3 regions of the Oceanimonas pelagia genome follow, and region 1 is predicted to be linked to each of the others. Evidence: predicted binding sites of a transcription regulator. Region 1 holds the regulator's gene; each other region holds the start of a gene.

Evidence for each region. Region 1 encodes NrdR, which represses ribonucleotide reductase genes. Its sites were predicted from a motif close to CACNNTATANNGTG; they were not measured.
Region 2: nrdA (class 1a ribonucleoside-diphosphate reductase subunit alpha) is a predicted target of NrdR. The motif match lies at 5,334-5,347, and genes of this name have one in related genera.
Region 3: nrdG (anaerobic ribonucleoside-triphosphate reductase activating protein) is a predicted target of NrdR. The motif match lies at 886-899, and genes of this name have one in related genera.

The regions. Positions count from the first base shown of each region.
Region 1 is NZ_CP118224.1:2,459,197-2,468,963, reverse strand. It holds gene PU634_RS11825 (3'-5' exonuclease) at 1-241, opposite strand, end outside; gene PU634_RS11820 (putative nucleotidyltransferase substrate binding domain-containing protein) at 241-2,031, opposite strand; gene PU634_RS11815 (YqaA family protein) at 2,109-2,540, opposite strand; gene PU634_RS11810 (gamma-glutamyl-gamma-aminobutyrate hydrolase family protein) at 2,533-3,222, opposite strand; gene PU634_RS11805 (amidoligase family protein) at 3,210-4,178, opposite strand; gene PU634_RS11800 (DUF2956 domain-containing protein) at 4,191-4,544, opposite strand; gene PU634_RS11795 (molecular chaperone TorD family protein) at 4,553-5,173, opposite strand; gene glyA (serine hydroxymethyltransferase) at 5,424-6,677, shown strand; gene nrdR (transcriptional regulator NrdR) at 6,799-7,248, shown strand; gene ribD (bifunctional diaminohydroxyphosphoribosylaminopyrimidine deaminase/5-amino-6-(5-phosphoribosylamino)uracil reductase RibD) at 7,249-8,364, shown strand; gene PU634_RS11775 (riboflavin synthase) at 8,364-9,017, shown strand; gene ribBA (bifunctional 3,4-dihydroxy-2-butanone-4-phosphate synthase/GTP cyclohydrolase II) at 9,048-9,767, shown strand, end outside.
Region 2 is NZ_CP118224.1:1,303,555-1,313,321, reverse strand. It holds gene serC (3-phosphoserine/phosphohydroxythreonine transaminase) at 1-790, opposite strand, end outside; gene gyrA (DNA topoisomerase (ATP-hydrolyzing) subunit A) at 922-3,534, opposite strand; gene ubiG (bifunctional 2-polyprenyl-6-hydroxyphenol methylase/3-demethylubiquinol 3-O-methyltransferase UbiG) at 3,685-4,383, shown strand; gene PU634_RS06160 (HAD family hydrolase) at 4,391-5,065, shown strand; gene nrdA (class 1a ribonucleoside-diphosphate reductase subunit alpha) at 5,400-7,676, shown strand; gene nrdB (class Ia ribonucleoside-diphosphate reductase subunit beta) at 7,794-8,927, shown strand; gene yfaE (class I ribonucleotide reductase maintenance protein YfaE) at 8,924-9,196, shown strand; gene PU634_RS06140 (DUF1496 domain-containing protein) at 9,198-9,458, opposite strand.
Region 3 is NZ_CP118224.1:1,913,656-1,923,422, reverse strand. It holds gene uvrB (excinuclease ABC subunit UvrB) at 1-244, shown strand, start outside; gene PU634_RS09055 (CreA family protein) at 261-728, opposite strand; gene nrdG (anaerobic ribonucleoside-triphosphate reductase activating protein) at 915-1,370, shown strand; gene nrdD (anaerobic ribonucleoside-triphosphate reductase) at 1,367-3,139, shown strand; gene corA (magnesium/cobalt transporter CorA) at 3,253-4,200, opposite strand; gene PU634_RS09035 (DUF922 domain-containing protein) at 4,381-4,878, shown strand; gene mnmC (bifunctional tRNA (5-methylaminomethyl-2-thiouridine)(34)-methyltransferase MnmC2/FAD-dependent 5-carboxymethylaminomethyl-2-thiouridine(34) oxidoreductase MnmC1) at 4,931-6,916, opposite strand; gene fabB (beta-ketoacyl-ACP synthase I) at 7,023-8,237, shown strand; gene PU634_RS09020 (phosphatase PAP2 family protein) at 8,527-9,273, opposite strand; gene PU634_RS09015 (4-phosphoerythronate dehydrogenase) at 9,387-9,767, shown strand, end outside.

The DNA of each region.
Region 1 (9,767 bases):
TGCTGTCGCCGGTGAGCCTGGGGCTGGCGCCCAGGGTCAGCTCCAGCCGCTGGCTGGTGAGCACCCGGCGGCCGCGAATGGGCACGGCGGCAATGGTCAGCACGTCGGCCCGGCGCGGATCCAGCCCGGTGGTTTCGGTGTCGATGGCAATGATGTCATCGCCCCGGTAGGGTTCGAACAGGTGATGCCAGGGGCTGCCGGCAAACTTGCGCGCCAGCCACAGGCGCTTCAGCGGCAGCATTACAAACTCCGGATCTGAAAATGCACTTCCAGCTTTTGCTTGAATTTCTTGACCACGTGCAGGGCGTGGCGCAGCAGATCCCGCTGGTGCCGGGGCAGCCGCGCCGGGTCCAGCCGCTGGCTGAGGCCATCGCCGCCCCGGGCCAGCTGCTGCTCCAGCCGCAATTGCCAGAACAGGGTCAGCGCCGCGCTCAGGTTGTCGGCCTGCTCCGGCTCGAAAATGCGCAGGTCGGTAAGCAGGCGAATGCGCTCCAGGGTGTTGGTTTCGGTCACGCCCTGCTCCAGCGCCAGGGCCCGTACCCCCTGCACCACCGGAAAAATGCCGCCGCGCTTGATGTCGAGGCCCTTGTCGGACTGCTTGATGTCGCCGAAGAAGGTGAGCGGAGTATGAAAGCGCAGCGCCTGGGCGGCGAACTCGCTGAGCAGCAGCTCCCGGCCCTTGACCGCCGCCAGCAGGTGCTTCTGAAACCGCCGCACCAGGGATTCGCGCCCGGCAATAAAGTGCGGGTCGGCGATAATGGCCAGTTGCATGTGGCTGTCCGGGGTGTTGCGGCGCACCCAGCCGGTCAGGCAATGCTGCCAGTCGTCGAGGCGCCTGACCCAGTCGGGGTTGTTGACCATGACCCGGCCCGGGCAGGGCGGGTAGCCGAGTCGCTCCAGGTGGCGGCTGAACTGCTCGGCGTAAGGCCGTACCTCGCCGGGGGCAAGGTCGTTATCCAGCACCAGGGCGTTGTCCTGATCGGTTTTCAGCACCTGCTCGCACCGGCCCTCGCTGCCCAGCACCATCAGCGCCAGCCGGTCGTGCAGCTCGGGCGGAAAGGCGAACTCAAAGGCCTTGCGCATCAGCTGGCCGTTGAGGCTGGCCAGCAGTTTCATGATAAAGGGCAGGCGCACGCCGTTGTTGTGCAGGTTTTCCACCAGCATGCCGAGGGTGGCGGCAGCCTCGGCCAGTTCGTCGATGGTCTCGGCGCGCAGAATGCGCAGCCCCAGCACCTGGGAGTGGGTGGAAAACTGGCTGAGCAACTGGGTCATTTCCAGAATGCCCGCCAGTTGCTCGCCTTCCTTCACCGCCACCCGTTCAATCTTGTGCTGCACCATCAGCATCAGGGCGTTGAACAGAAAGTCGCCCTTTTGCACCGACACCAGGTTGAAGCTGGCCAGCACGTGCACCGGCTCGCCGGCGGGCAGGGCGTCGAGCACGGCGCCATAGAGCAGATCGGTGCCGGTGAGCATGCCAAAGCTGCCGTCGTGGGCCACGATCAGCGACTCCAGGTGATGAGTTTTAAGCAGCCGGGTGGCCTGCAAGATCGAGGTCTGGCCGTCGATCACCATGGCCGGCTGAATGTTGCTGTTGTCGATGCGGGTGAGAATGAATTCCGACAGATTCTTGCGCGGTGCCGTGGTCTGCTGCCGGCCCTTGAGATCCTGCTGAAACCAGGCGGCAAAATCCGGGTTGTCGGTCATCAGGGTGAGAAAGGCCTGGGTGGGCAGCACAAAGCACAGGGTTTCTTCCAGCGCCACATAGCCATGGCGGCACTCACCGTCGAACTGGCCGCGAATGTCGAACAGATCGTCGGTGGTGTACTGGGCAAACACCTCGCCACGCTCTGTGTGGCGCTCTTCCACCACGCCCTTGAGAATGATGTACAGGCAGTCGACGAGCTGGCCCGGCTCAAGGAGGGTTTCGCCCCGGGCGAAGTAGGCGATGTCGGTCTGATCCAGCAGATCCTGGCGCTGCTCCGGGGTCAGGGTGTCAAAGGGCGGGTGAGCGAAGTTGAACTGATCCTGCATAAGGCCTCCTTGCCGTTATCAGCCCAGTATTACAGCGAAAACGGTGTTTGCCAGCCGACTTTGGTCGAAGGCTCTGGTTACAGCAGCAGGGTATCGGCGAACCAGATCACCACGGCGTAGCGCAGGGCCTTGCCGATAAACACCAGCAGGGTAAACAGTGCCAGCGGCACCCGCATGATGCCGGCAATAAAGGTGAGGGCGTCGCCGCCCACCGGCGCCCAGGCCAGCAGCAGCGACCACACGCCAAAGCGCTGAAACCAGCGCTGGGCCCGCTCGAGCTGCTTGTCGTTCACCGGAAACCAGCGCTTGTGGCGGTAGTGCAGCAGGTATTTGCCCAGCCACCAGTTGACCATGGAGCCCAGGGTATTGCCGACGCTGGCCAGGGTCCACAGCAGCAGGGCGGCGTCGGGCTGGCGGGTCAGTACCGCCGCCAGCACCACTTCCGAATAAAAGGGGGCGATGGTGGCGGCCAGCAGGCTGCTGCCAAACACCAGCAGGTAATCAGTCATAGAGGGCCTCGGGCCAGCTTTGCTCGGCGGCGTGCACCAGGTGCCGAAACAGCCGGCGCTGGCAGGAAAGGTAGGGCAGGTACTCCGGGTGCCACTGCACCCCCAGCAGGTAGTGGTCGGTGGTGCTTTCAATGGCCTGCACAAAGCCGTCGAGATCCCGGGCGACCACCGCCAGGCCGCTGCCGAGCCGGTCCACCGCCTGATGATGCAGGCTGTTAATGCGCCAGCGCGGCTGTTGCATGATGCGGTTAAGCCGGCCGTTGCCACAGCCGATGGCGGTTTTACGGGGCAGCGGCGTGCGCCGGTTGGAGGTGTGCAGTCGCTGCGGGCGAATGTCGGCGTGCAGTGAGCCGCCCAGCACCACATTGATCAGCTGGGCGCCCCGGCAGATGCCGAGCAGCGGCAAACTGGTGTCGAGGGCGTGCTCGATCAGCTCGATTTCAAAGGCGTCCCGTTCGGGATCCGCCGGTGCCCGGCCGGTGTCGTGGCCGTAGAGGGCGGCGTCGATGTCGTCGCCGCCGCCGATGATCAGGCCCTGCAACTGCTCCCGCTTGTGCCGGTGCATGTTGGCCGGCGTCAGGTGCCGTCCCCGGCCCCCGGCCAGGTGCAGGGCCAGCCGGGTGGCCCACCAGGCCAGGGGCAGGCGGCTGCTGGGGCCGGTTACGCCGATCAGCGCAGCCATGGGCGCACCTTCAGGCTCCAGGGATCCATAAAGTCGGGGGTCAGTTGTTCCAGGTGGTTAAGGTAGGCCCGGCAGGCCCCGGCCAGGCGCGGCTCGTCGCTGGCCAGCCGCTCCACCTGCAGCCAGCCGGCCCAGGCGTGGCGCAGCGACCATACCGGGTTGTCGATATCGGAGTTGGGCAGCCGGTAGTGCAGGGTGGGGCGTTTGTTGACCTTGTCGTCCTGCACCACCGCCTGCACTTTTTGTTCGTCATGCCAGGCCAGCAGCGGCAACAGATCCATGGCCCGGTTGCGGGTGGGGTTCCAGGCCAGGTAGTCGGCGGTAAAGCCGGCCATGTCGGGCCGGTAGCCGCTATTCAGCACCAGTCGCACATAGTCTTTGGGAAAGGCGCGAATGTAGGGCGACAGCTTGCGGGCGGTGACGATGTCCTCGTGTTGCTCCAGCCAGTCGTGCAGGCACAGGTAGGCGCGAAAGTAGCGCAGCAGGGTCTCCATGTCGGTGTCGGGCAGCTCGGGATTGAGGTGCAGGCCAAAAGCGTAATAGAGGGCGTGACGGGTGCCATGAGCGCCGTATTCCCGCAGCCGTTCAAACAGCCGGTTGAGCAGATCGAGCCGGGACAGCGGCAGCGGCGGACACACCAGCTCCAGGGGCACCAGTTGCCGTGCCAGGCTGCCCAGCAGATCGGTGGCGGCCTGCTCCAGCTCGCCGGGCGGGTGCCGGCGCTGGGCCCGGGCCAGTTGCTTGAGGTAGTCAAAGTCGAGTTCGGCCCGAAAGTCGCCCAGTGACGTGGGAATGTTGAACTCGTATTCCGACACCGGCCGGCTTTCCCCGCCGAGGGTGTCGGCCACCAGGCTCACCAGTTGCGGCAGGGTAATGCCGCTCAGCTCCAGCTCCACGCCCAGCCGGCGTTCCTGGCCTTCCCGGGTGTGTTGTTGCGGTGGCATGGTGAGCGGCATGGCGTCTCCTGATCAGCCGTGGCGGGTCAGCCACAAGTATAGAAGGAAGCCGGCCCAGCTCAGTGCCAGCAGCCCCCAGGGCAACAGCCTGTCAGGCCCGTTGCAGGAAGGCGCCGCGTCCGGCTCATTATCTTCGTGCATTTCGGTATTTTGCTGGCGTTGCTGTTGCCGGCGGGCCTTGTCGGCGGCGCGGGCCCTGGCCTTTTGCTGCTTTTTATATTCCTCTATGCCCTTCTGGATCCCCTGGGCAATCAGCCGGGTTTGCTCCTTGGTCTGGCCCGGACGCTGGGTAGCTCTGGCCACGCGCTCGGCCTCGGCCCGGGTTTCCGGTGAGGCCTCGGCCTTTTTGTGTTTGCTGTAACGCATGGGGCCGCCTATTCCGCCACGTTGTTGAGGTAGTGCAGATCCATGATAAACACCGCCAGCAGCAGTTGGGCGGCGGCGTTATAAAAGCCGCCGGCATCCCGCTCGCCACAGCGTTCGGCAAAGGCCGGCAGCCAGTCGATGAGCTGGCTGTTGGCCAGCTCCCGTTGCTGGTCGAGCAGGTGCAGGCGCTGCTCATCGTTGTCGGTATCGGCGGCGGCCAGGGCCAGGGTGCCCATCATCTCCAGCTGGTTGCACACGTGCAGCGGATCGTCGTCGGCCAGCTCGGTGCCGTGTTGCTTGAGCAGCACCGTCATCAGCAGCAGGGCCTCCTGATCGGGCTCGGTCAGGCTGCTGATGTCGAGCAGCGCCGGGCTCTCCGTCAGGCGCTGGTGGTCCTGTGCCAGGGCAGACTGGGGCGAGGGCCGGGCCAGCGCGCGCTCCGCCTGGCCGCGAAAGGCTTCGGCGGTTTCGGTCAGCGGGTCCAGGGTGGCCAGGCTGTCGAGAAAGCGGTGCATGTCGTAACCGCCGAATTCATTGAGATCCTCTTCGCTCAGGGGAGCGGCAAACAGGGCGGTAAACCAGTGATACAGCTCGGCCCGGCGCTGGGAAGTGACTCTGAACGCTTGCATAATCCCCTTTCACTTTAAATGGTCGGCCCTCGTCGGGCAGTGAATCGAGCCACCATTCTATCGGGTTTGGCGGCCAACTTCATGTCCGGGAGGTGGCAGGGGTGTGTTAATGGGTTTTCAACTTTTTGTGAACTTTTCAACATAAAGGTAAAAAAATAGTGTAAACCCGGCTCGCGGGACTAGGCCGGATTGCCGCTTGGGGGTACACTCTGGCTTTCAGTGACAATCCCCCATGAGTCAGGAGAGACGGATGTTAAAGCGTGAGATGAATATCGCCGACTATGATCCCCAGCTGTGGCAGGCCATCAGCGATGAAACCGTGCGTCAGGAAGAGCACATTGAACTGATCGCTTCCGAGAACTACACCAGCCCGCGGGTGATGCAGGCTCAGGGCTCCCAGCTCACCAACAAGTACGCCGAAGGCTATCCGGCCAAGCGTTTCTACGGTGGCTGTGAATATGTGGACGTGGTGGAAGAGCTGGCCATCGAGCGTGCCAAGCAACTGTTCGGCGCCACCTGGGCCAACGTGCAGCCACACTCCGGCTCTCAGGCCAACTCCGCCGTGTTCCTGGCGCTGGTCAAGCCCGGCGACACCGTCATGGGCATGAACCTGGCCCACGGTGGCCACCTGACTCACGGCTCTCCCGCCAACTTCTCCGGCCGCCTGTACAACATCATTCCCTACGGCATCAACGAGCAGGGTGTGATCGACTACGAAGAAATGGAGCGTCTGGCCGTTGAGCACAAGCCGAAAATGATCATCGGCGGCTTCTCCGCCTTCTCCGGCATCGTAGACTGGGCCCGCATGCGTGAAATCGCCGACAAGGTCGGCGCCTGGTTCATGGTCGACATGGCCCACGTGGCCGGCCTGATCGCCGCCGGTGTGTATCCCAACCCGCTGCCTCACGCCCACGTGGTGACCTCCACCACTCACAAGACCCTGGCCGGTCCCCGTGGCGGCATCATTCTGTCTGCCGCCAACAACGAAGAGCTGGAAAAGAAACTGAATTCCGCCGTGTTCCCCGGTGGTCAGGGTGGCCCGCTGATGCACGTGATCGCCGCCAAGGCCGTGGCCTTCAAGGAAGCCCTGGAGCCCGAGTTCAAGGAATACCAGGCGCAGGTGGTGAAAAACGCCCAGGCCATGGCCGACGAGTTCCAGAAGCGTGGCTTTAAGGTGGTTTCCGGTGGCACTCACAACCACCTGTTCCTGCTGGATCTGATCGACAAGGATATCACCGGTAAGGAAGCCGACGCCGCCCTGGGCCGCGCCTTCATTACCGTCAACAAGAACGCCGTGCCCAACGATCCGCGCTCTCCGTTTGTGACCTCCGGCATTCGTATCGGTACGCCGGCGGTGACCCGTCGTGGCTTCAAGGAAGCCGACGTGCGCCAGCTGGCCGGCTGGATCTGTGATGTGCTCAACAACATCAACGACGAGGCCACCATCGCCAGCGTGAAAGAGCAGGTGCTGGATATCTGCCGTCGCCACCCGGTTTACGCGTAAGGCGCACCGGTAACGGCATCAGAAACGGGGTCTTCGGGCCCCGTTTTTATTTTCTCTTGCTTTCAATCCACAGCCCGCTTCTTTACACTAACAGCCGATTAACAGGCCCCGCGGAGGCTTCATGCACTGCCCCTTTTGTAACGCAACCGAAACCAAGGTAATCGACTCCCGTCTGGTCGGCGATGGCCTGCAGGTGCGCCGGCGGCGGGAGTGCAATGCCTGCCGGGAGCGTTTCACCACCTTTGAAACCGCCGAGCTGGTGATGCCGCGCATCATCAAGACCAGCGGCATTCGCGAGCCCTTTAACGAAGACAAGCTGGAAGCCGGCATGCAGCGGGCGCTGGAAAAGCGCCCGGTCAGCACCGAGGCCATCGAGCAGGCCATCAGCCGCATCAAGTCGCGGCTGCGGGCCACCGGTGAGCGGGAAGTCAAATCCGAACTGGTGGGCAATCTGGTCATGGAAGAGCTCAGGCAGCTCGACAAGGTGGCCTATATTCGCTTTGCCTCGGTGTACCGCTGTTTTGAGGATCTGCGTCAGTTTGGCGAAGAGATAGCCCGCCTGGAGCAATAAGTGTTTACATCCCAAGACGCGCACTGGATGGCCAGGGCGCTTGAGCTGGCCCGCCGCGGCCGTTTTACCACCAGTCCCAACCCGGCGGTGGGGTGTGTGATTGTCAAAGACGGCGAGCGGGTGGGCGAGGGCTTTCACCGGCGCGCCGGCGGCCCCCATGCCGAGGTGTTTGCCCTGCGTGAAGCCGGCGCCGCCGCTCGCGGCGCCACCGCCTACGTCACCCTGGAGCCCTGCTCTCATCACGGCCGCACCCCGCCCTGTGCCCAGGGGCTGATCGACGCCGGTGTGGCCCGGGTCGTGGCCGCCATGGTAGATCCCAACCCGCAGGTGGCCGGTCGCGGGCTGGCCATGCTGCAGGCAGCAGGCATTCAGGCCGAGGCCGGACTGATGACCGAGGCCGCCGAGGCAGTGAATGTGGGCTTTTTGCACCGCATGCGCACCGGCCGTCCCTTTGTGACCTTGAAGCTGGCTTCCAGTCTTGATGGCCGCACCGCGCTCGCCAACGGCGAAAGCCAGTGGATCACCGGCCCCGCCGCCCGGCGCGACGTGCAGCGCCACCGGGCGCAAAGCTGTGCCATTCTCTCCGGCGCCGACACCGTGCTGACCGACAACGCCGCCCTCAACGTGCGCTGGGGGGAGCTGCCGGCCTCGCTGCGCCATGACTATGCCGAGGGCGAGCTGCGTCAGCCCCTGCGCATTATCATCGACACCCAGAACCGGCTGCACGCCGGGCTCAGGCTGTTTGCGCAGCCCGGCCCTGTGCTGCTGCTGCGCGGTTGGGTAACCGGCGGTTTTGGTGATGAAGTGGAGGAATGTGTGCTGCCGCAGGCCGGCAACGGCAAGCTGGATCTTGAGCTGTTGCTGGATGAGCTGGGCCGGCGCCAGCTTAACCACCTGTGGGTGGAGGCGGGGGCCACCCTGGGCGGCGCCCTGTTCGGCGCCGGCCTGGTGAATGAGCTGATTCTGTATCAGGCCCCCATGCTGATGGGCAACCCGGCCCGGGGCCTGCTGGCGCTGCCCGAATTTACCGCCATGAGCCAGCCGCCCCGGCTGGCCTGGCAGGATTGCCGCCGGGTGGGTGGTGATCTCAAACTGACTGCAAGGGTAACCGACTGATGTTTACCGGTATTGTTGAAGCCACCGGCACCCTGGCCGCCATCGAGCGAAAGGGTGCCTCCTCGGTGATCCGCATTCACTGCCCGGCGCTGGACTTGTCCGACGTCGCTCTGGGTGATTCCATTGCCACCAACGGTGTCTGCCTCACCGTGACCGAACTGGGCAAGGACTACTACTGCGCCGATGTCTCGGCGGAAACCATTAATCGCACCGGATTTGCCGATTACCAGCCGGGCCGGGCGGTGAATCTGGAAAAGGCGCTGCTGCCCACCACCCGTCTCGGCGGTCATCTGGTGTCCGGCCATGTGGACGGCGTGGGCCGTATCAGCAAAAAGAGCAAGGTGGGCTTTGCCATCGAGCTGTGGGTCGACGCCCCGGCGGCGCTTTCCCGCTATATTGCCGAAAAGGGCTCCATTACCGTGGACGGCATCAGCCTCACCGTGAACGCGGTGGCGGGCGCGACCTTTAAATTGACGCTGGTGCCCCATACATTGAATAACACCACACTGAATGACTGGCAGGTTGGCCGCAGTGTCAACCTGGAGGTAGATATTATCGCCCGCTACCTGGAGCGGCTGCTGGCCGGTGGCCAGAGTGACGCTTCAAGCGGACTGACCCTGGCGACCCTGGCCGCCAGCGGTTTTGTGAAATAGCGGCTAACCGAATCAACCAAGGGGAACATCATGGCGTTAAGCAGTACCCAGGAAATCATCGACGACATTCGTCAGGGCAAAATGGTCATTCTGATGGATGACGAAGACCGGGAAAACGAAGGCGATCTGATCATGGCCGCCGAGCACGTGCGTCCGGAAGACATCAACTTCATGGCCAAATACGGCCGGGGCCTGATCTGCCTGACCCTGACCGAGGCCCGTTGCCGTCAGCTCGACATTCCCCAGATGGTGAGCCGTAACACCGAGCAGTTCTCCACCGCCTTTACCGTGTCCATCGAGGCCGCCGAGGGGGTGACCACCGGCATTTCCGCCGCCGACCGGGCCCGCACCGTGCAGGCGGCGGTGGCGAAAGACGCCAAGCCGTCGGATCTGGTGCAGCCCGGCCATATCTTTCCGCTCAAGGCCCAGAATGGCGGCGTGCTGACCCGTGCCGGCCACACCGAGGCGGGCTGCGATCTGGCCCGGCTGGCGGGGGTGGAGCCGGCGGCGGTGATCGTGGAAATCCTCAATGAAGACGGCACCATGGCGCGCCGTCCGGATCTGGAAAAGTTCGCCGAGCAGCACGGCCTCAAGCTGGGCACCATTGCCGATCTGATCGAGTACCGCAACCAGAACGAAACCACCATCGAGCAGGTGGCCCGCTGCCAGCTGCCCACCGAGCACGGCGAGTTCGAGCTGGTGACCTTCCGCGACACCATCGACAATCAGGTGCACTTTGCCCTGCGCAAG
Region 2 (9,767 bases), 1.2 Mb from region 1:
CAATGGCTTCCACACCGCCTTTTTCCTTCAGCCACTGGAATACCAGACCGGCCAGGTACCAGGCATAAGTGGGCGGGGTATTGAGCATGGAGTCAGCCTTGGCCATGGCGGCGTAGTCCATGATCGCCGGCACATTCGGACAGGCCTGATCGAGCAGATCGTCACGCACGATCACCACCGCCAGGCCGGAGGGGCCGATATTCTTCTGGGCGCCGGCATAGATAATGCCGAATTTGCTCACGTCCACCGGGCGGGAAAGAATGGTGGACGACATGTCCGCCACCAGGGGCACGTCGCCGGTATCGGGAATAAAGTCGTACTCGATGCCTTCCACGGTTTCGTTGGGGCAGTAATGCACATAGGCGGCGGAGGGATCCAGATCCCAGCTTGTGGCCAGTTTGCGAGGGCCTTCACCGGGCTCAAAACCGTCCAGCACCCGCACGGTACCCACCTTTTCGGCCTCGGCCACCGCGGCACGGGACCACTGGCCGGTGACAATGTAATCGGCCCTGGCATTCTTGCCCATCAGGTTCAGCGCCACGGCGGCAAACTGGCCGCGACCGCCGCCCTGCAGGAACAGCACCCTGTAGTTGTCGGGGATGTGCATCAGTTCGCGCAGATCCCGCTCGGCCCGCTCCGCCACCGCAATGTAATCGGCACCACGGTGGCTGAGCTCCATCACCGACACGCCCAGCCCGTTGAAATCGCGAAACTCGGCCTGGGCCCGTTGCATCACTTCCACCGGCAACATGGCCGGACCTGCGCTGAAGTTGTAAACCATCTTCTCCATTTTCCCTGAGTTAACCTGCTAATGTATGGCGCCGCAACACCGGCGCTCTGTCGTTTTACACGGCGCTCACGCGCCAAGTCAAAGCAAAATCCGATCCAGAGCACAAAAAAGAGGCCCGCAGGCCTCATTTTTTATTCTTCATCACTGGCCGGTGCAGACGCATCACTCACGTCCCCGGCATCCAGCCCTTCCTCGCCCTCGATGGGCTCGTCGTCTTCCGGTTCTTCAATGCGCTGCAAGCCCACCACCTGCTCGTCTTCTCCGGTACGGATCAAACGCACGCCGGCGGTGTTACGGCTGATCAGGCTCACTTCCGACACCCGGGTACGCACCAGGGTACCGCCATTGGTGATCAGCATGATCTCGTTGGTTTCGTCCACCTGAATGGCCCCCACCACGGCACCGTTGCGATCGCTCACCTTGATGGACACCACGCCCAGAGTGGCCCGGCTCTTGGTCGGGTACTCTTCCAGGGCGGTGCGCTTGCCGTAACCGTTGGCGGTGGCGGTGAGAATGGCGCCCTCGCCGCGGGGCACGATCAGCGACACCACGCTGTCGTTGTCACCCAGACGAATACCGCGCACGCCGGTGGCGGTCCGGCCCATGGCGCGCACCTGATCTTCATGGAAACGCACCACCTTGCCGGCATCGGAGAACAGCATGATCTCGTTGTCGCCGTCGGTAATGTCCACCCCAATCAGCTCGTCGCCCTCCACCAGGTTGATGGCGCGAATGCCCGACGCCAGCGGCCGGCTGAAGGCGGTCAGCTCGGTTTTCTTCACGGTGCCCTGACGGGTGGCAAAGAACACCGCCTTGTCGTCGGCGTATTCCTTCACCGGCAGAATGGCAGTGATGCGCTCGTGCTCGTCCAGCGGCAACAGGTTGACGATGGGACGGCCACGGGCGGTGCGGCTGGCTTCCGGCAACTGATAGACCTTGAGCCAGTACACCTTGCCAGCGGTGGAGAAGCACAGAATGGTGTCGTGGGTATTGGCCACCAGCAGCCGCTCGACGAAGTCTTCTTCCTTCATGCGAGTCGCCGACTTGCCGCGGCCGCCGCGGCGCTGAGCCTCGTAGTCGGTGAGCGGCTGGTACTTGACGTACCCCTGGTGCGACAGGGTCACCACCACATCTTCCTGAGTGATCAGATCCTCGATGTTGATCTCGGCGCTGGAGGTGGTGATTTCGGTGCGGCGCTGGTCGCCAAACTGCTCTTTCAGCGCCTCCAGCTCTTCGCGGATCACTTCCATCAGCCGGGCACTGCTGTTGAGAATGTGCAGCAGCTCGGCGATCTGCTCCAGCAATGCCTTGTATTCTTCCAGGATCTTCTCATGCTCGAGGCCGGTCAGCCGGTGCAGGCGCAGTTCCAGAATGGCCTGGGCCTGCTGCTCGGTCAGGTAGTACTGACCGTCACGAATGCCGTACTCGGGCTCCAGCCATTCCGGACGGGCGGCGTCATCACCGGCACGCTCCAGCATGCTGGCCACATTGCCCAGTTCCCAGCCCTGCGCCAGCAGGCCGGCCTTGGCTTCCGCCGGGGTCGGCGAGCGGCGGATCAGTTCAATCACCGGATCGATGTTGGCCAGGGCAATCGCCAGGCCTTCCAGGATGTGGGCCCGGTCCCGCGCCTTGCGCAGTTCAAACACGGTGCGGCGGGTCACCACTTCGCGGCGGTGCTGAATAAAGCACTCCAGCATTTCCTTCAGGTTGAAGGTGCGCGGCTGGTTGTTGTCCAGCGCCACCATGTTGATGCCGAACACGGTCTGCATCTGGGTCTGGGCGTACAGGTTGTTGAGGATCACCTCACCCACCTCGCCCCGGCGCACTTCGATCACGATGCGCATGCCGTCCTTGTCGGACTCGTCGCGCAGGGCGGAAATGCCCTCGATGCGTTTTTCCTTAACCAGCTCGGCGATCTTTTCGATCAGCCGGGCCTTGTTCACCTGGTAGGGCAGCTCGGAGACAATAATGGTCTCGCGACCGCTTTTCTCATCGGTTTCAATCTCCGCCAGGGCGCGCACGTAGATCTTGCCGCGACCGGTACGGTAGGCATCGAGAATGCCGGACTTGCCGTTGATGATGCCGCCGGTGGGAAAGTCCGGCCCCGGTATCAGCTCGATCAGCTGGTCGATGCTGATGTGCTCGTCATCAATCAGCGCCAGGCAGCCATCCACCACCTCGTTGAGGTTATGGGGCGGAATATTGGTGGCCATGCCCACGGCGATGCCGGAAGAGCCGTTCACCAGCAGGTTGGGTACCTTGGTGGGCATCACCGCCGGGATCAGTTCGGTGCCGTCGTAGTTGGGCACCCAGTCAACGGTTTCCTTGTCCAGGTCCGCCAGCAGCTCGTGGGCGATTTTGTCCATGCGCACTTCGGTGTAACGCATGGCCGCGGCGGAGTCACCGTCCACCGAGCCGAAGTTGCCCTGGCCGTCGACCAGGGTGTAGCGCATGGAAAAGTCCTGTGCCATGCGCACTATGGTGTCGTATACCGCGCTGTCGCCGTGGGGGTGATATTTACCTATTACATCGCCCACCACACGGGCCGACTTTTTATAGGGTTTGTTCCAGTCGTTGCCGAGCTCGTTCATGGCGAACAGCACGCGGCGATGCACCGGTTTCAGGCCGTCTCGAACATCGGGAAGGGCCCGCCCCACGATCACGCTCATGGCGTAATCGAGGTAGGAGCGGGTCAGCTCTTCCTCAATGTTGATCGGCATGATTTCTCGGGCCAAATCGGTCATAGCAAGCCTTGTCCCCAGGTTATTGATTATATGGCTTTAAAAAGCGAGCCATTCTAGCACAGTTCCGGCCCGACGGGACCAGTGAAGCTGGCGACCCCTGCCCGCTTGGTTATAATGGGCTCCCCAATCGCCCAGGCACAAGGCTGTTTCATGAACGTAGATCAACAGGAAATCGACAAATTCGAGGCCATGGCTTCACGCTGGTGGGACATGGACGGCGACTTCAAACCCCTGCACAGCATCAATCCGCTGCGCCTTGGCTGGATTGCCGACAAGGCCGATGGCCTGTTTGGCAAGCGGGTGATCGACATTGGCTGCGGCGGCGGCATTCTCAGTGAAAGCCTGGCCCGGGAAGGCGCCGAGGTCACCGGCGTCGACATGGGCAAGGAGCCGCTGGCGGTGGCCCGGCTGCACGCCCTGGAAAGCGGTGTGAGTGTCGATTACCGCCAGGCCACCGCCGAGCAGATGGCCGGGGAGCAACCCGGGCAATATGATGTGGTCACCTGCATGGAAATGCTGGAGCACGTGCCCGAGCCCGCCTCCGTGGTGGCGGCCTGTGCCCGCCTGGCCAGACCCGGCGCCAATCTGGTGTTTTCCACCATCAACCGTAACCCCAAGGCCTGGCTGCTGATGATCGGCGCCGCCGAGCATCTGCTGAAAATGGTGCCCAAGGGGACCCACGATCACCGCAAATTCATTCGCCCCGCCGAGCTGTGCCGCTTTATCGAGGCCGCCGGTCTGGTGGTGAAGGACATTCAGGGCGTGGTCTACCGGCCGCTGCACGGCGACTTCAGGCTCAGCCACGATGCGGACGTCAACTACATGGTGCACGCCATCAAACCGGAGTAAGACGGTCATGTACAAGGCGGTATTATTTGATCTCGACGGCACCCTGCTCGACACCGCAGGCGACATGGGCGCCGCCGCCAACCATGTGATCACCGGGCTGGGCCTCACCGCCCTGCCCGACGAGGTACTGGCCTGCACCACCTCCGACGGCTCCTATGCCCTGCTGAAAGCCGGCATTCCGCCGGCCCTGATTGAACAGCACGGCCTTGAAGCATTACGGGAGCGCATGCTCGGTTTTTACCGCCAGAACCTGTGCCACCACACTCAGCCTTACGCCGGTGTGCCCGAGCTGCTGGGCTGGCTCAACCAGAATGCCATTCCCTGGGGGGTGGTCACCAACAAGCCGGCGGCGCTCACCGACCCGCTGCTGGCGGCAATGCCGCTGTTCGCGCAGTGTGGTGTGACCGTCAGCGCCGATACCCTGACCGTGAAAAAGCCGCACCCGGCCCCGCTGCTGCACGCCGCCGAGCGCCTGGGCGTGGCCCCCGGCCATTGCGTGTATGTGGGCGATCATCGTCGCGACATCGAGGCGGGACTGGCCGCCGGCATGGCTACCTTGGCCGCCGGCTGGGGCTATGTGTCGGCAGGCGAGGATCCTTACAACTGGCAGGCGAAGGGCGTGATGGAGTCGGTCACGGCACTCAGCCGCTGGCTGCAAGGGGCGTTTGGCGCCCGCTGCTGAAAGATCCCGCGGATCCCCAAGCCCCCGTTTTTTGCAAGCCAAATATTTTAAAAAAAGTTTTTCGCCGGCCACAAAAAAACCAGTGTTTTGGCAATGCCAGAACGCCAACGGCACAGCAGTTAGTGAACGCAAACATAGGCCCGGTTCACACAGATTATCCACAAGCTGCCCAGATCCGGCCCGGGTTGAGAATCGCCCCCCAACCCACTATATTGTGCCCATTCCAACTAAGACAACTAGATGTTGTGTTTCCGCCACACAGCAACCACACTATATAGGGTGGTTGTCACGCACGGGGTGCGCGGCACAACACCACTGGGAGAAGGTCCATCTCATGAATAAACATCTGCTGGTTACCAAACGCGACGGCGCCAAGGAACCCATCGATCTGGACAAGATCCACCGGGTGATCACCTGGGCCGCCGAGGGCCTGGACAACGTGTCCGTTTCCCAGGTGGAGCTGCGCTCCCATATTCAGTTCTACGACGGTATTCGCACCGAAGACATTCACGAGACCATCATCAAGGCCGCCGCGGATCTGATCTCCGAGCAGACCCCGGACTACCAGTATCTGGCCGCCCGCCTGGCCATGTTCCATCTGCGCAAAAAGGCCTACGGCCGCTTTGAGCCGCCTCACTTCCATGACCACGTGGTGCGCCTGACCGAAATGGGCAAGTACGACCAGCATATTCTGGCCGACTACAGCCGCGAAGAATTCGAGGCCATGAATGCGCGCCTGCACCACGAGCGCGACATGGACTTCTCCTACGCCGCCATCAAGCAACTCGAAGGCAAGTACCTGGTGCAGAACCGGGTGACCGGCGACATTTACGAAAGCCCCCAGTTCCTCTATATGCTGGTGGCCGCCTGCCTGTTCTCCAAGTATCCGAAAGAAACCCGGCTGGACTACGTGACCCGTTTCTATGACGCCGTGTCCACCTTCAAGATTTCCCTGCCCACGCCCATCATGTCCGGCGTGCGCACCCCCACCCGCCAGTTCAGCTCCTGCGTGCTGATCGAGTGCGGCGACAGCCTGGACTCCATCAACGCCACCTCCGGCGCCATTGTGCGTTACGTGTCCCAGCGCGCCGGCATCGGCATCAACGCCGGCCGCATTCGCGCCCTGGGCAGCCCCATTCGTGGCGGCGAAGCCTTTCACACCGGCTGCATTCCCTTCTACAAGCACTTTCAGACCGCGGTCAAATGCTGCTCCCAGGGCGGTGTGCGCGGCGGTGCCGCCACCCTGTTCTACCCCATGTGGCACCTGGAGGTGGAGTCGCTGCTGGTACTGAAAAACAACCGGGGCGTGGAAGAAAACCGGGTGCGCCACATGGACTACGGCGTGCAGATCAACCGCCTGATGTACCAGCGCCTGATCAAGGGCGGCGACATTACCCTGTTCAGCCCGTCCGACGTACCCGGCCTGTATGACGCCTTCTTTGAGGATCAGGCCAAATTTGAACAGCTCTACGTTCAGTACGAAGCCGACGACAGCATTCGCAAGCGCACCGTCAAGGCGGTGGAGCTGTTCTCGCTGATGATGCAGGAGCGGGCCGGCACCGGTCGCATCTATGTGCAGAACGTGGATCACTGCAACACCCACAGCCCGTTCGATCCGAGCGTGGCGCCGGTGCGCCAGAGCAACCTGTGCCTGGAAATCGCCCTGCCCACCAAGCCGCTGATGGACATCAACGACGAGAACGGCGAAATCGCCCTGTGCACCCTGTCCGCCTTCAACCTGGGCGCCATCGACAGACTGGAAGATCTGGAAGGCCTGGCGGATCTGGCGGTGCGGGCCCTGGACGCCCTGCTCGACTATCAGGACTACCCGCTGCTGGCGGCCAAAAAAGGCTCCATGAACCGTCGCACCTTGGGTATCGGCGTGATCAACTACGCCTACTACCTGGCCAAAAACGGCGTCAAGTACTCCGACGGCAGCGCCATCGGCCTGACTCACAAGACCTTTGAAGCCATTCAGTACTACCTGCTGAAGGCCTCGGTGCAGCTGGCGAAGGAATTCGGCCCCTGCCCGGCGTTCAACGAAACCACCTACGCTCAGGGTATTCTGCCCATCGACACCTACAAGAAGGATCTCGACGCCATCTGCCAGGAGCCGCTGCACCTGGACTGGGAAGCCCTGCGGGAAGAGATCAAGAGCACCGGCCTGCGCAACAGCACCCTGACCGCGCTGATGCCCTCCGAGACCTCCAGCCAGATCTCCAACGCCACCAACGGCATCGAGCCGCCCCGTGGCCTGGTGTCGGTCAAGGCCTCCAAGGACGGCATTCTCAAGCAGGTGGTGCCCGAGTACGAGCGCCTCAAGAGCCAGTACGAGCTGTTGTGGCAGATGCCGTCCAACGACGGCTACCTGCAGCTGGTGGGCGTGATGCAGAAGTTCGTGGATCAGGCCATTTCCGCCAACACCAACTACGATCCCGCCCGCTTTGACGGCGGCCGGGTGCCGATGAAGCAACTGCTGAAGGATCTGCTCACCGCCTACAAGTTCGGTCTCAAGACCCTGTACTATCACAACACCCGTGACGGTGCGGCAGACGCCCAGAACGACCTGCAGGAAGATGACGGCTGCGCCGGCGGCGCCTGCAAGATATAAAGGCGCCTTACTGAAATAATTCGCGGCGGGTGTGTTCCCGCCGCCGTGCGCAGCGTCGCTGACACCACCCGGAGTGGTTGAGCGGCACTGCGCTCTTGTCTTTGCGGAATGAGAAAAATGTCTTACACCACTTTCAGTCAAATTCAGAACGATCACATGAAAGAGCCCATGTTCCTCGGCAATCCGGTGAACGTGGCCCGCTACGATCAGCAGAAATATGAAATCTTCGAGAAGCTGATTGAAAAGCAGCTGTCCTTCTTCTGGCGTCCGGAAGAAGTGGACGTGTCCCAGGACCGCATCGATTACCAGGCGCTGCCGGATCACGAAAAGCACATTTTCATCAGCAACCTCAAGTACCAGACCCTGCTCGACTCCATTCAGGGCCGCAGCCCCAACGTGGCACTGCTACCGCTGGTGTCGATCCCCGAGCTGGAAACCTGGATTGAAACCTGGGCGTTTTCCGAGACCATTCACTCCCGCTCCTACACCCACATTATTCGCAATATCGTCAACGATCCGTCCAGGGTGTTTGACGATATCGTGGCCAACGAGCACATTCAGAAACGCGCCAGGGACATTGCCCACTACTATGACGAGCTGATTGAATACACCAACTTCTATCACCTCTACGGCGAAGGCGAGCACGAGATCAAGGGCCGCAAGGTGCTGATCAACCTGTATGAGCTGAAGAAAAAGCTCTACCTGTGCCTGATGTGCGTCAACGCCCTGGAAGCCATTCGCTTCTACGTGAGCTTTGCCTGCTCCTTTGCCTTTGCCGAGCGCGAGCTGATGGAAGGCAACGCCAAGATCATCAAGCTGATTGCCCGGGACGAGGCCCTGCACCTGACCGGCACCCAGCACATGCTCAATATTCTGCGCAGCGGTGACGACGATCCCGACATGGCGCAGATCGCCAAGGACTGTGAACAGCAGTGCTTTGAGCTGTTCAAGGCCGCCGCCATTCAGGAAAAGGAATGGGCCGAATACCTGTTCAAGGACGGCTCCATGATCGGCCTGAACAAGGACATTCTGTGCCAGTACGTGGAATACATCACCAACCTGCGCATGCAGGCGGTGGGCCTGGAGCCGGCCTTTGCCGGCGCCAAGCAAAACCCCATTCCCTGGATCAACGCCTGGCTGTCTTCCGACAACGTGCAGGTGGCGCCCCAGGAAGTGGAAGTGAGCTCCTATCTGGTGGGTCAGATTGACTCTCAGGTGAGCCACGACGACCTGGGTGACTTTGAACTGTGAGCAAGGTGCACACGCGGGATCTCAGCTTCGAGCTGCGGGCGGGGGAAACCCTGCTCGACGGCCTGGAGCGCACCGGTCACGCGGTGGAATACCAGTGCCGCAGCGGCTACTGCGGCGCCTGCCGCACGTCGCTGCTGGCCGGCACCGTGCGCTACCAGCAGGAGCCGCTGGCCTTTGTGGCCGGCAGCGACGTGCTGCCCTGCTGCTGCCAGCCCGAGGGCGAGGTGCGGCTCGACATAGCGCTGCTGACCCTGAAACAGCAGGCCTGAATCAGTCGCGACGCTTGCCGGCGGTGGGATCAAAGGGATGCCAGCTCAACCGGCCATTCTGCTCAAACGACTTTTCCCGCTCGCACACAAACCACTGGGATCCCATCTGGATCACCGCCCCCCGGGAATAACGCTTGTCTTCAAAGTAACACACCGGCTCGGTGCCGGTGGCAATGTTCAGCTCCACCGGCGCGGTGGCAAGAGTATTGGCCGTCGCCAGGGCCGACAGCCCCCACAGGGCACCCAACATCAGGTATTTCATCTTTTTTCTCCTCTCACCCTGAGCATTCGGTTTCAGTTTAACACTGGCTGAGCGGGCGCGGCTTGCTTTTCCGCTCGCCCTTGGCTAGGGTAACTGTAATTATTTTTCCTGTTTTTTTAGTCACTTGCAAAGGCATGCTGGCGCTTTGGGATGGTTTGTTCTGTTGGTTTTGCCACCATGGCAACTGATAAGGGAGACATCGCCTTGAAGTAGTGGTTTTGCCGTGATCATGTTGTAACTCTGTCGTGACCACGACAATTTTGCGCCGCGCAAAAGGAAAACGGCACCTTTTGCCGGCGAGAAATAAAC
Region 3 (9,767 bases), 550 kb from region 1:
GCGCGGCCTCAACAAGCGCATCACCGATGTGATGGATCTGGACGGCACCAGGCGGGTGGGCTCAAAAAGGGCGAAAGAGAAAACCCCGCTGCCCGAGCACCTGCCCAGCGCCAGGGAGCTCAGCCATCAAATCGACGAGCTGGAAAAACAGATGCTGGCCCATGCCCAGAATCTGGAGTTTGAGCAGGCCGCGGCGGTGCGCGACCGTATTCATGCCCTGCGCGAACAGTTAATCCGCAGCTGAGGCTGCCGGCCTTAACTCAGGGCGCGGCCGGCGCCCGATAGGCCGCCGTTCCCCACAGCGGCACCGTCGACATGGAGTGCTTGTAGCTGCCGCTGGTTTCCTTGGTGCTGTAGGCGATATAGAGCAGGCTCTGGCTGGTTTCGTCGTAGATGCGACGGATCTTCAGGCTCTTGAGAAAGATGCTCTTGGATTTCTTGAACACGATCTCGCCGCTTTTGGAGCGGTCGATGCCGGCGATCATGGCCGGGGTGATCTCACCGGTCTGCCGGCAGCTGATGGACATGTCGGACGGATCGGCCAGATCCAGATCTGCCACTATGTTGGACATGTGGCAGGTGACGCCGGGCACCTCCGGATCGGTCAGCACCTCGATTTTGATGTCCTTGGTGGTAAACAGCCCCAGAGACACATCACCCACTTCATTGTTATCACAGCCGGCCAGCCCCAGGGCCGCCAGCAGTACTGCCATGCACTTGTTTTTCATGCTGTTCCTCATTGTCAGGCACTTCGCCTGTGATAACACAAAGCGGGCACCGAGGCCAATGGCGGCGGCCGATGCGCAGAGCTGATCCAGATCAGTGAAAGCGCGGATCCTTAAAACCGCGAGTTACAATATATTGTGTTTCGATCTAGCGTATTTGCACAACATATAGTGATTCTTGGTCTTTTTATGCTGAATGCCTTTGAGCCGCGGGTGGTGCTGCAGGAAGTGCCGGGCGAAGTGAGCCTGGCCTGGCTGGTGACCGGCTGTCCGCTGGCCTGCCCGGGTTGCCACAGCCAGGACAGCTGGGATCCGCATGCGGGCACGCCACTGACCGAGGCGCGCTTGAACCGGTGGCTGGACCGCTATGACGGACTGGTGAGCTGTGTGTTGTTTTTTGGCGGAGAATGGGATCGCCACAGCCTGCTGGCACTGTTGCGCCATTGCCGCAGGCTCGGTCTGAAAACCTGTCTTTATACCGGCCGCGAACGGATATCCGGCCTGCTGATGGCGGAGCTGGATTACCTCAAGACCGGGCCCTGGCGCGCGGAGCTGGGCGGACTCGATTCTCCTTATACCAATCAGCAACTGCGGTGTCTGACCACCGGCGAGTTGCTTAACCATCATTTTCGGAGAGCACCATGATCCGTCTGCACCCGGAGCAGCTGACTGCCAAGCTGGACAGTTTTTATCGCTACATGAGGGCGGCCAATGCCGCCGATGGCTCCAGCATGGACCCCAATGCCAACGTCACCCACAAGAACATCGCCACCGCCGAAGCCGAGCTGATGAAGGACTTTTTTGTGCAGGTGAACCGGGGCCTGGTAAAAAACAAGATTGCCGAGCAGTTCGGTGATGAGCTGGCGGCGGAATATGCACGCCAGATTGAGGCCCACGAAATCTATGTGCACGACGAAACCAGCCTCAAGCCCTACTGCGTGTCCATGACCATGTATCCCTTTCTGCTGGACGGTCTGACCAGACTCGGGGGCGAAAGCCGGGCGCCCCGGCATCTGGAGTCGTTCTGCGGGGCTTTTGTGAATCTGGTGTTTGCGGTCAGCTCCCAGTTTGCCGGGGCCGTGGCCACGGTGGAGTTTCTGACCTACTTCGATTATTTCGCCCGCAAGGACTATGGTGACGATTATCTCGGTACCCATGCTCATGCCATCGACAATCACCTGCAGCATGTGGTGTATGCCATCAACCAGCCGGCGGCGGCCCGGGGCTACCAGAGCGTGTTCTGGAACATTTCCCTGTTTGACCGGGACTATTTCGCCAGCCTGTTTGAGCACTTTGTGTTTCCCGATGGCAGCGTACCGGCGGCCGGGTCGGTACGCCGGCTGCAGGCGTATTTTCTGAACTGGTTCAACGAGGAGCGGCGCAAGGCGGTACTCACCTTTCCGGTGGTGACCGCCGCCATGCTCACTCGAAACGGGGCTCCTGCCGATGACGACTTTGCCGCCCTGTGCGCCGGTGAGATGAGCCGGGGCAACAGCTTTTTTGTGTATATGTCGGACAGCGCCGACTCGCTGGCATCCTGCTGCCGGTTGCGCAACGAGATGACCGACAACACCTTTTCATACACCCTCGGGGCCGGGGGCGTGGCCACCGGCTCCATCAACGTGATCACCCTCAACATGAACCGGCTGGAGCAGGATGGCCGGGATCTGCGCACCGAGGTGCAGAAAATTCAGCGCTATCAGGTGGCCTATCGCCGGCTGATGGAGGTGTTTCAGCAGCAGGGCCTGCTCACCGTGTATGACGCCGGCTTTATCAGCCTCGACAAGCAGTTTCTGACCATAGGGGTGAACGGCATGGTGGAAGCGGCGGAGTCCCGGGGCATTCGGGTGGGCAACAATGCCGGCTACCGGCGCTTTGTGCGGGAGCGGCTGAAAGTGATTTATGACGCCAACCGGGCAGCGCGGCGGGAATACGGCTATCTGTTCAATACCGAGTTTGTGCCCGCCGAAAACCTGGGGGTGAAAAACGCCAAGTGGGACCGGGCCGACGGCTATGCCGTGCCCCGGGACTGCTACAACTCCTACTTCTATGCGGTGGAAGACGAGGAGACGCAGGTGCTGGACAAGTTTGTGCTCCACGGCCACGAGCTGGTGCAATATCTGGACGGCGGCTCGGCTTTGCACCTGAACCTGGACGAGCACCTGTCGGCGGAGGGCTACTTACAGCTTTACCGCATTGCCGCGCAGACCGGCTGCCATTACTTTACCGTGAACGTGCGCAGCACCCTGTGCAACGACTGTGGCCATATCAGCAAGCATACCGACTGGCAGTGCGGTGAGTGCGGCAGCGAGCACATTGACCATGCCACCCGGGTGATTGGCTATCTCAAGCGGGTGTCGGCCTTCAGCGCCGGCCGCCGGGCCGAGCACGGCCGGCGTTTCTACCACGTTTAACAACAGGGAGTTGGGAATGGGGAATATGGATTCGAGGAGCCGTTTTAAGCTCTTTCCCTAATCCCTAATCCCTAATCCCTAATCCCTAATCCCTAATCCCTAATCCCTCAAGCTTACAGCCAGCCCTTGCGCTTGAAGAAGTAATAGGTGCCGCAGGCGGACATCAGCATCAGCACCAGCGACAGCGGATAACCGTATTTCAGCGCCAGCTCGGGCATGAACGCAAAGTTCATGCCGTAGATGCTGGCAATCAGCGTCGGCGGCAGGAACACCACGGCGGCCACCGAGAAGATCTTGATCACCTTGCTCTGCTCCAGGCTGGTAAAGCCCATGGCCGCCTCCAGCTGAAAGTTGATCTTGTCGAACAGAAACTGGGTGTGGGGCAGCAGCGATTCGATGTCATACAGCAGCTCGTCAATCCATTTGCGCTGCTCGTCGCTGGCCTGTTTACGCAGGGTCCGGCGCATAAAGCGCAGGGCGCGGCGCGTGTCGTACAGCGCCAGCCGCACATGGCCGTTGCCGTCTTCCTGCAGCATCAGGTTTGACATGGTTTCGCGCAGGTCTTCCACATGCAGCACTTCCTTGGCGGTGTCTTCCAGGGTCTTGTAGCCGTCCTCAATCAGATCCGAGATGTACTCGATTTTGAGCTGAAAGATTTCCAGCAGCAGATCGGTGGCGTCTTCCACTTCCAGCCGGTCCTGGCGCATATAGTGGCGCAGCAGCCGCATCAGGCCGAGATCGTCCTCCCGAAAACTGATGAGCATGTTGTTGCGCAGGGTAAACAGCACGTTGATGCCGTCAATCTCCTTGCCCAGGCGCTGGGGAAACAGCGAATGAATGTGCAGGCCGTCCTTGTCCCGGTAAAAGCGGGCCGACGCCTCGATGTCGTCCAGCTCGTCCAGCTCCGGCACTTCCTCCACGAACAGTTGCTTCATCCAGCGCTGCTCCTGCTCGTCGGGTTTGTGAATATCCAGCCACAGGGTGTTGGCGGGCGGCTTGTCGCTCAGGCTCAGGGGCTGAATTTCGAGGGATTTTCCGTTGAGGATATAGGCGGTGATCATGCAGCGCTCCAACCAGTCATGCTTGACTGCACTATATAGAGCGGAGCCTGGCTTGTCAGGCCGGGGATGGGCTGGCGGCCACCAACTGCGGGCTTTTCGACCATAGACTCAAATGACTTGAGACAACGGCGGGTTTATACTCAGCGAATAGCGCCAGGCGCCGTTACCGGGAGATGAGTTGTGAAAGTGGTTTCTTGTGCGTTGCTGACATTGCTGGCCATGCCGGCCTTTGGCGCCATGGAGCTGAAGGCCCGGCAAACGGTGGAGGTGTACGGCTCTTCGTCACTGCAGCCCAGCCTGGCGGATGTGGATTACCGGCTGTCGTGGCAACTCAGCGGCGAGCGCCATGAAGAAGGCTGTGTGCCAGCTCAGGTGCTGGTGTCGCTCACCGCCACCGTGACTGAGCCGCTGACCTGGCCGCAAACCCCCGAGTGGCAGAATTACCGGCTGGCACTCACCGCCTACGAGCGGCTGGTGCGCGAACGTGCCTTGCTGGCCGCCGAATGGCTGGAGCGTTCGCTGTTTGACATTGCCCCCCAGCCGGACTGCCTGCAACTGCACCGGGTGGCCGACAACGTGGGTTACCATCAGCTCGGCATCGCCCGGACCCTGCTGGAAGACTTTCAGCGCCGGCACGATTTTGGCCGGCAGCTTGGTCTTATTCGTCCCGCAGAATAAGCCCCCTGCGGGGCGCCGGAAGCTATCGGCTTCTGGCGTCCAGCTTACAGCTTTAAGTTACCGGTTTGCCTTTCAGCAGCTTGCGCAGCCAGTGCCGGTTGGGGTTGAGCGCATCCAGCAGCTCCCGGCCGAGGGGCAGGGGCTCATTCAGTATCTGGGATGCCAGCAGCTCCGCCAGCAAGGGCGCCGAGCACATGCCCCGGGAGCCCAGCCCCGAGAGCACATACAGGCCGGCATGATCGGCGGCCAGAGGCAGGGCCTGACCGGCCCGCCTGGGCATGTCAGCGTAATCGGCCAGCTGGGCGGGTCTGTCGGGGGCGGCCCCGGCCAGGGGTAGGTGATCCCGGCAGGCGGCGCGAATGCCCACCCGGCCCTCACCGGGGCTGGCCTTCAGCTCTCCCAGCGCGGGCAGGGTGGTCTGCAGTTTGATCAGATTATCGGCTTCATCGGTATTCCGGTAATCGAGCCCGGCATCGCGCCGGTCGTAGCTGGCGCCCACGCAGTGCAGCCCCTGCCAGGCGGGGGTGAGGTAACCCTCGTAACAGACCACGGTGCTGAGCTTGGTCAGCGCCGGTGTGCTGGGCTGGTGGTTGACCTGGCCACGCACCGGGTACAGCGCCAGGTCTTCGGTTTGTGCCAGGGCGGTCAGGGCATGGCCATTGGCCAGCACCACATTATCGGCGCTGAAGCTCTGCCCGCTCTCCGTCTGCACTTGCCAGCCTTCATGGTTGCGTGCAAGGCTGATCACGCGGGTATTGAAATGGCAGTCAATCTCACCGGCGTCCGCCAGCAGGGCGGCGGTCAGTTCATAAGGGCACACCCAGCCCCCCAGCGGATAGGCTACGCCGGGCAGGTTGGCCTCAATGCCGGTGGTGTTGTTCACTTCCTCCGCAGACAAGGGCTGCACCAGCTCGAACGGAAAGGCACCGGCCATCAGCTTGTCGATCTTGTTGCCACTTTTGTCATCGTGGGCCAGTTGCACCACACCGCACCAGTCGTGAGTAAACGGCTGGCGCCGGGCCAGCCGCTCCAGCGCGCGCCGGCCATAGAGAAAGGCCGGCAGATAAAACTGACTGAGGGTATCGTGATCGCCGTTCAGCAGCGGATAGATGGCACCCTGGCGGTTGCCGGACGCGCCCTGAGCCGGCGCACCGGCCTGCTCCAGCAGGGTCACGCGCTGACCCCGGCGGCCAAGGCTGCGGGCCAGCGCCGCGCCGGCCACGCCGGCGCCCACGATCAGGGTGTGTTCACCCAGGCCCGGACGGCGCCAGTACCAGGGCGCCGGGCAGGGCGCCCGGACATCGCTGCGGCGGTGCCCGGCCAGCATTTCCCGCTTGCGGCCAAAACCCTTGACCCGCTTCACATCAAAACCGGCTTCAATCAGCCCGCGGCGTACAAAGCCGGCGGCGGTAAAGGTGGCCAGGGTGGCGCCGCTGCGGGCCAGCCGGGCCAGTTGCGCAAACAGCTCAGGGGTCCACATCTCCGGGTTTTTGCCCGGGGCAAAGCCGTCCAGGTACCAGGCGTCCACCCGGCCGGCCAGGCCGGCATCCATCTGCGGCAGCACCTCGGCCACGTCGCCCAGCCACAGATCCAGGCACACATCCTCCGCAAGCTGCAATCTGTGACAGCCATCAACCAGCACCGGATATTCAGCTAACAAATGTTCGCTTAAAATGGTAAGCTCTGGCCATTGGCGCAGGGCCAGTTGCAGGTCATCGCGGGAGAGGGGAAACTTCTCTACGCTGATAAAGTGCAGCCGGCGCGTGTTGCCCTGGGGGTGCTGCCGCTTGTAGTCGGCAAAAGCCTGCCAGGTCGCCAGAAAATTCAGGCCGGTCCCGAAGCCGGTTTCGGCCACCACGAACAGCTCGCGATCGTGGTCGGCAAAGCGTTGGGGCAAGCCGTTGTTACCAAGAAACACGTAACGGGTTTCGGCCAGGCCGTTGTCGTTGGAAAAATACACATCGTCAAAGGCGGTGGCGACCGGGGTTCCCTGGTCATTCCAGTCGAGACGGGCGGTGGTAATAAAACGGTGTGACACTGACGCTCCGGGGCCGCAAAAAACGGTCATTTTATGTGAAAGCTGACCAGTTTGACCATGCTTTGTGGTTAGAATTGGCACCAAATCGAAACAGTAGGAACGATAGATGAGAAGAGCAGTCATTACCGGTATCGGTGTGGTCTCCAGCATAGGCAACAACAAGGAAGAGGTGCTTGATTCCCTCAAGGCCGGCCGCTCCGGCATTTCCTTTTCCCAACAGTTTGCCGACTACAAGCTGCGCAGCCAGGTATGGGGCAACCTCAAGCTGAACCCGGCCGAACACATCGATCGTAAAGTGATGCGCTTTATGGGCGACGCGGCCGCGTATGCCTATCTGTCCATGGAGCAGGCCATTGCCGACGCCGGCCTGGACGAAACCCAGGTGTCCAACGAGCGTACCGGTCTGGTGGTGGGCTCCGGCGGCGCGTCTTCCAAGAACCAGATTGAAGCCTGCGACACCCTGCGTGAAAAGGGTGTGCGCCGTGTGGGTCCTTACATGGTGCCCCGTACCATGTCCTCCACCACCTCCGCCTGTCTGGCCACGCCCTTCAAGATCAAGGGCATCAACTACTCCATCAGCTCCGCCTGTGCTACCTCGGCGCACTGCATCGGCCACGCCCTGGAGCAAATCCAGATGGGCAAGCAGGACATCGTCTTTGCCGGCGGCGGTGAAGAAGTGGACTGGACCCTGGCACTGCAGTTTGACGCCATGGGCGCCCTGTCCAGCAAGTACAACGACACCCCCGAGCTGGCCTCCCGCACCTACGACGCCGGCCGTGACGGCTTCGTGATTTCCGGTGGCGGCGGCATCGTGGTGGTGGAAGAACTGGAGCACGCCCTGGCCCGCGGTGCCAAAATCTACGCCGAAATCACCGGCTATGGTGCCACTTCCGACGGCTACGACATGGTGGCCCCGTCCGGCGAGGGCGCGGTGCGCTGCATGCAGCAGGCCATGGCCACGGCGCCCAATCCGGTGCAGTACGTCAACACCCACGGCACCTCCACCCCGGTGGGCGATGTCAAGGAGCTGGAAGCCATTCACAGCCTGTTTGGCGACAAGGCTCCCTACATTTCCGCCACCAAGGCCATGACCGGCCACGCCCTGGGCGCCGCCGGTGTGCACGAGGCGGTGTACTCCCTGCTGATGCTGGAGCACGGCTTTATCGCGCCGAGCATCAACATCACCGAGCTGGACGAAAAGGCTCAGGGCCTGCCTATCGTCACCGAATACCAGGAGGCCGAGCTGGACACCGTCATGTCCAACAGCTTTGGTTTCGGCGGCACCAACGCCAGCCTGGTGTTCAGCAAATACAAGGCCTGAACCGCCCGGTAATCAAAAAAAAGCGCCTGAGGGCGCTTTTTTATATCTGCTGCTGTTTGAGAGGGCGAAGCAGCAGCGCGGTTACGCTCCGCCGATACGCTTCAAGCCCATATATGGGACGCACGGCAATTTCCATTCCTGGAATTTGACGGTCGGCTCCGGCAATCCCCACTGCTGCTTCGGGTGACATCGGCGTTGCCTGCGTGAACGGTAGGTCGGGACGGGTCCAACATGCCGGCGATCAGATGTACTTTTTTGTTTTACTTACAGCTTAAAGCTGACAGCTCAGCTAGCTGCTTTCAGGCGCTGCCAGCCGTTTGTCCAGCACCACAAATCCCCAGGCGCCGGCGCCGCCAAACAGCAGCCCGAGCACGCTGCTGGCAAGAATGTCCGCCGGCCAGTGCAGACCGAGCAGCAGGCGCGAGTAACACACTGCCACCGCCCAGCTACCCAGGGCCATCATGCGCCATACCGGCTGGCGGCGGTAGCCCAGCAGCAGGCAGAAAAAGCCGGCAATGGTCATGGCCGCAATGGCATGACCGGAGGGAAAGGAATAGTTCACCTCTTCCTGCCAGTGGTGTTTGAGCCAGCCGGGGATCTGGGTTTCGCTCACCTGCACCAGGCTTCGCGCCAGCCGGGTTTCGCGCTCGGTCTCGGAACCGGCGTAAAAGCTGCGGCTGTCCGCCAGCTGGCCTTGTTGCACCAGCCACAGCACATAGGGCCTGGGCTCCTTGAAATGGTTCTTGGCCACGGTTTTGGTGACAAAGGCACCGCCCAGGGCGGCGAACAGGCAGAAAAAGAACACCAGCAGCTGGCCCGGGCGCCGGCGCCAGCGGTGCAGGGTCAGCGCACTGAGCGCCAGCAGGGTCAGGCCAATGCCCGGCTTGCCCACGGTCAGGGTCAGGCCGTAGGCCAGCAGGGCCGGCGGCTCATCCAGATCCAGCAACGGAAACCAGTGCCAGTGCCAGGCCAGGCCCGCCAGGGCCACGGGCAGGATCAGCAGCAAGGATACAAACAACAGCAAACGCAGGGTCATGATGGCTCTCGATAACGGCAAGGGCGGCAGTCTAGCAGAAAGCCGGTCAGCGCGGCAGTGAACCTCGGTTCAAGTCGGAGTACAATAGTGGCCGTTATAACAAGGAGATAGCGATGAAAGTGCTGGCCGATGAAAACATGCCCTTTGTGCGCGAGCTGTTTGCCGGCCGGGCCGAGGTGATCACCCGCCCGGGACGGGCGCTGCAGCCCGAACATCTGCGCGACATCGACGCCCTGCTGGTGCGCTCCATCACCCGGGTGGACGAGGCACTGCTGAGCGAGGCCGGCCGGCTGCGCTTTGTGGGCACCGCCACCATTGGCTGTGACCATGTCGACACCGGCCTGCTGGCCCGGCGCGGCATTGCCTTTGCCAGCGCCCCGGGCTGCAACAAGGTGGCGGTGGGGGACTATGTGCTGGCGGCGCTGTTGCGGGTGGCGGCTCACAAGAACTGGACCCTGGCGGACAAAACCCTGGCGGTGATCGGCGCCGGCAAT